Regions from separate parts of the Streptomyces sp. NPDC014623 genome, predicted to be linked through region 1. Evidence: riboswitches for the same ligand, from Rfam matches in the RefSeq annotation. Region 1 holds a riboswitch; the other holds the start of a gene.
The links. Region 1 has a riboswitch for glycine ahead of gcvT (glycine cleavage system aminomethyltransferase GcvT). Riboswitches for the same ligand answer to the same signal wherever they lie in the genome.
Positions count from the first base shown of each region.

Region 2: it holds a riboswitch for glycine, as region 1 does, so the genes downstream of both, gcvP (aminomethyl-transferring glycine dehydrogenase) here and gcvT (glycine cleavage system aminomethyltransferase GcvT) in region 1, are expected to answer to the same signal.

Region 1 is NZ_JBIBZU010000014.1:90,773-93,162, reverse strand. It holds gene gcvT (glycine cleavage system aminomethyltransferase GcvT) at 1-829, opposite strand, end outside; glycine riboswitch at 997-1,094, opposite strand; gene ACF1FZ_RS22525 (AAA family ATPase) at 1,267-1,956, shown strand; gene ACF1FZ_RS22520 (enhanced serine sensitivity protein SseB) at 2,188-2,390, shown strand, end outside.
Region 2 is NZ_JBIBZU010000017.1:9,815-12,204, reverse strand. It holds gene gcvP (aminomethyl-transferring glycine dehydrogenase) at 1-1,341, opposite strand, end outside; glycine riboswitch at 1,534-1,629, opposite strand; gene ACF1FZ_RS25130 (PRC-barrel domain-containing protein) at 1,763-2,134, shown strand; gene ACF1FZ_RS25125 (DNA polymerase IV) at 2,056-2,390, opposite strand, start outside.

The sequences.
Region 1 (2,390 bases):
AGTCACCCTCCTTCTCGAACTTGACGACCCGGCCCAGGCCCGCGTCGAAGGGCGTCAGCGCGGTGGTCAGCTCGTGCCCGTACAGCGGCATGCCCGCCTCCAGCCGGAGCGTGTCGCGGCAGGAGAGCCCGCAGGGGATCAGACCGTACGGCGCGCCGGCCTCGGTCAGGGCCTTCCACAGCTGCTCGGCGTGGTCCGGCGCGACGAAGAGTTCGAAGCCGTCCTCACCGGTGTAGCCCGTACGGGCGATGAGCGCGGGGACACCGGCGACCGTCCCGGGGAGCCCGGCGTAGTACTTCAGCCCGTCCAGATCGGCGTCCGTGACCGACTTCAGTACGGCGGGGGAGTCCGGGCCCTGGACGGCGAGCAGCGCGTACGCGTCGCGGTCGTCCCGCACCTCGGCGTCGAAGCCGCCGAGGCGCCCGGCGAGGGTGTCCAGGACGAGCTGGGCGTTGCCCGCGTTGGCGACGACCAGGTACTCGGGCGCCTCGGTCTCGCCCAGGCGATAGACGATCAGGTCGTCCAGGATCCCGCCGTCCTCCGTGACGATCATCGTGTAGCGGGCCCGGCCCACGCCCACGGTGGCGATGTCGCCGACCAGCGCGTGGCTCAGGAAGGCCGCCGCCTGCGGACCGGTGACGGTGATCTCGCCCATGTGCGACAGGTCGAACAGGCCGGCCCGCTCGCGTACGGCGTTGTGCTCGTCGCGCTCGCTGGCGTACCGCAGGGGCATGTCCCAGCCGGCGAAATCGGTCATGGTCGCACCCAGCGAACGGTGCAGGGCGTCGAGGGCGGTGCGACGGGGGGCGGCGCTCGGGGCAGTGCTCATGGACATGGCTCCAGGGCATGACGACAGGGGACGGTTCCCTCCCCATCTGTCATCGGAACCTGAGAGGTTCGCCGAGAGCCCCTGAAAGGGTCCTGACGGGTTCGGTCCTGTCAGGGTCGGCTTGCACCTTGGGTGGAGCCGCACGGCGGCCCGCTTTTCAGATCTGCCTCATCCACGCGGTACGGGGCCTGAGAGATTCAAGGGAGGAACTTGCTCCTTCGGCGCCCGGCGCACACGGCGACCGGAACTCTCCCGCGCGGATTCAAACGGCCGGTATGCAGTTGGCGGGGTCATCATCGCACGCATTGGGGGAGAGTGGGGATCCAGGTCCGGACCGGCACCGGTTCCGACACGTAGGGGTGGAAACAGTTGTGCCGCATTACCTTTTCTTTACACTTCTCGAGCAGGTCGGTGGGTGACTCGGCAGGGGGAAGGCGATGACGTTGCAGCGCTACGCGACTACCGCAGGGGCGGTGAGCGGTGCGATGCCCCAGCAGCCGGGCGTGCCCGCCCGGGAACCGACGGGCGGACACGCTCCGGTGGTGCGTGATCTGCGGGGGAGGGGCGCGGAGGGGCCGAGCGGCCTGGACTTCGCGGCGGGCGATGTGGTGGTGGTCTCGGGGCTGCCGGGCAGCGGGAAGTCGACGCTGATCCGGCGGGCGGTCCAGGAGCACGCGATCGACTCCCAGGACACCAGGGACCGCTGGACGGCCGCCCTGCCCGGATTACTCCCGTACGCCCTCTACCGCCCGCTGGTGCGCGCGGCGCATTACGCCGGGCTGTGGAGGGCGCTGCGCTCGGGTGCGTCCGTGGTCGTCCACGACTGCGGTACGCAGGCCTGGGTGCGGCGCTGGCTGGCGCGTGAGGCCCGGCGCCGGGGCAGCGCCCTGCACCTCGTCCTGCTCGACGTCACCCCCCAGGTGGCCAGGCAGGGGCAGCGGGAGCGGGGGCGCGGGGTGTCCGGATACGCGTTCGCCCGGCACCGGCGTGCGGTCGGACGGCTGCTGCGCGACACCGGGAGCGGTCTGCTGCCGCCGGGGTGCGCCTCGGCGGTGCTGCTCGACCGGGAGACGGCGTCGGCGATCGGCCGGATCTCGTTCTCCGAGGCGCGGCTGCCGCAGGAGTAGGCCCGTCGGGGCCCTCCCCGGCAGGAGGCGTCCCACCGCGCTCCGGGGGGCGGCAGGGCCGTCCGGGCTGTCACTGTTCGCATACGCACAGTTCGCGGGCCTCTTGGGCCTGTCCGGGATGCGGACGGTGCGGTGGCCCGGACGCCGCTTCCGTCTGCGGCACTGCCTTCCCGGCGTGAGCCGGTCTAAGGTTTCAGCCGCACAGCATGGCGAGAGAGGGACAGAGACACCGTGGACATTCCGGCCCAGGCCCAGGCCCCGTCGTATCCGTCGCAGGGATGGCCGGCCAACGAGCTCGAAGAAGTGCTCAGCGCCTCGCTCGGCGTGCCCGGAGCGGGCGGACGGCTGGTCGAGGTGCTCGGCCGCAGCCAGGTCTGGGTGCCCCTGCCGAACGGCGGCGGGCCCGACAGCGCCGACCTCGACCTGCCGACGGT
Region 2 (2,390 bases), on a different contig from region 1:
GAAGGCCGCCCAGACGGCGGCGATCCGGGCGCGGGTCGTGGTCTCGTCACACGCGACGGAGACGTGGTCGGCGTCGACGAGACGCAGGTTCACCCCGCGCTCACGCGCATCGGCGACCACGTCGGCCGCCGCACCCGGCACGCGGACCGTGAGGGTGTCGAAGTACGCGTCGTGCACGACCTCGCTGCCCGCCGCCCGCAGTCCCTCGGCCAGGATCGTGGCGTACCGGTGGGTGCGCCGGGCGATCGTGCGCAGCCCCTCGGGGCCGTGGTAGACGGCGTACATGCCGGCCATGACGGCGAGCAGCACCTGGGCGGTACAGATGTTGCTGGTGGCCTTCTCGCGGCGGATGTGCTGCTCACGGGTCTGCAGGGCCAGGCGGTAGGCCTTGTTGCCGTCCGCGTCGACGGAGACACCGACGAGGCGGCCGGGCAGGCTGCGGGCGAACTTCTCGCGTACGGCCATGAAGCCGGCGTGCGGCCCGCCGAAACCCATCGGGACGCCGAAGCGCTGCGTGGTGCCCACGGCGATGTCCGCGCCCAGCTCGCCGGGCGAGGTGAGCAGCGTCAGGGCCAGCAGGTCGGCGGCGACGGACACGATCGCGCCCAGATCGTGCGCCTGCGCGATGACGGGCCTGAGGTCGCGGACGGCACCGGAGGCCCCGGGGTACTGGAGCAGCACACCGAAGACACCGCGCTCGGCGACCTCCGCCGGGATGCCCTCGGCGAGATCGGCGACGACGACCTCGACACCGGTCGGCTCGGCGCGGGTCTCGATCACCGCGATGGTCTGCGGCAGCGTGTCGGCGTCGACCAGGAAGACACCGTCCTTCACCTTGCCGACCCGTCGCGCCAGCGCCATGGCTTCGGCCGCAGCCGTTCCCTCGTCGAGGAGCGAGGCACCCGAGGTCGGCAGCCCGGTGAGGTCGGCGACCATCGTCTGGAAGTTCAGGAGGGCCTCGAGCCGGCCCTGGGAGATCTCCGGCTGGTACGGCGTGTAGGCCGTGTACCAGGCGGGGTTCTCCAGGACGTTGCGCAGGATCACCGGCGGGGTGAACGTGCCGTAGTAGCCGAGCCCGATCATCGGTGCGAGCACCTGGTTGCGGTCGGCGAGGCTGCGCAGCTCGGCCAGGACCTCGGCCTCGGTACGGGCGCCGGGGAGGTTCAGCGCCTCGGCACTCCTGATCACGTCGGGCACCGCGGCGGCGGTGAGCTCGTCCAGGGAGCCGTACCCGACATGGGCGAGCATCTTCGCCTGCTCCTCGGCATCGGGCCCGATGTGACGCTGCTCGAACAGAATGCCCTGCTCCAGCTGGGAGAGCGGAGTGCGACGGGGGGTCATGGTGGAGGCCTCCTGGTCTGTCACGACCTGCGAGGGGCGCCACGGCGTGGCTGCCCGAACGGCCTCCCCATCTGTCATATCGACCTGAGAGCTTCACCGGCACGCCCTGCGGCACACCGGTTTTCACCGTCGGTGAGGGCGGTGCCCGCGGCGGCACGTGCCGTACGGACTCGCCCTGCTTTCCAGAGTGACCTCGTCCGTGCGGTACGGGGGCCTGAGAGATTCCGGGGAGGAGTTGCTCCTTCGGCGCCTCCGGATCTCTCCGGAGGACTCTCCCGCACAGGGTCAGCAGCCATGTCCCAGCCTACCAGCGGGGCCGACACGAGCCGTCTCGAGTGGCCGACCACCTGGATCTGGCCTTTCGTAGTGCCTGTGGAGCAGCCGCGACCACCTGATGCAGTCGTGACCAGTGGGAGGCACCGTGCAGACCGACATCGATCCGCGCAGCCTGATCGGCCGCAAGGCCTTCGACCGCCGAGGCGCCAAGATCGGGACGGTGGACGAGGTCTACCTCGACGACGCCACCGGGGTACCCGAGTGGGCCGCCGTACGCACCGGTCTCTTCAGCAGGGACGCATTCGTCCCGCTGGAACCGAGCGAATTCGTCGACGGCTCGCTCGTGATCCCCTTCGACCGGGCCCTGATCAAGGACGCGCCCGACTTCGGAGTGGGCCGCCACCTGTCTCCCGAGCAGGAACTGCAGCTCTACCGCCATTACGGGCTGGACGCCGCTCCCTCCACCGGGCCGGTCCCTGACAGGGACTTCGGCAGGCTCGCCGGCCACGAGGAGTAGTCCACCGCGTCCCGCACCAGGGGAAGCGGACCGGCCGGCCGCAGCTCAGGGTCGTCGACACGGAAGGTGCGCACCCGTCCCGGAGGCGTCCACGGTTCCTCGAAGCGAACGGTGACACGTCCGACGCCACTGCCCTGCACCCAGCCGTGACCGTGGACGTCGTGCCGTACGTCGTGTCCGGCCGGCCAGCGCCGCGATGCCGGCTGCTCCTCGCTCTCCCGGAGACGCGCGCCCCCGGCCTCCTCCGCCGTGCCGT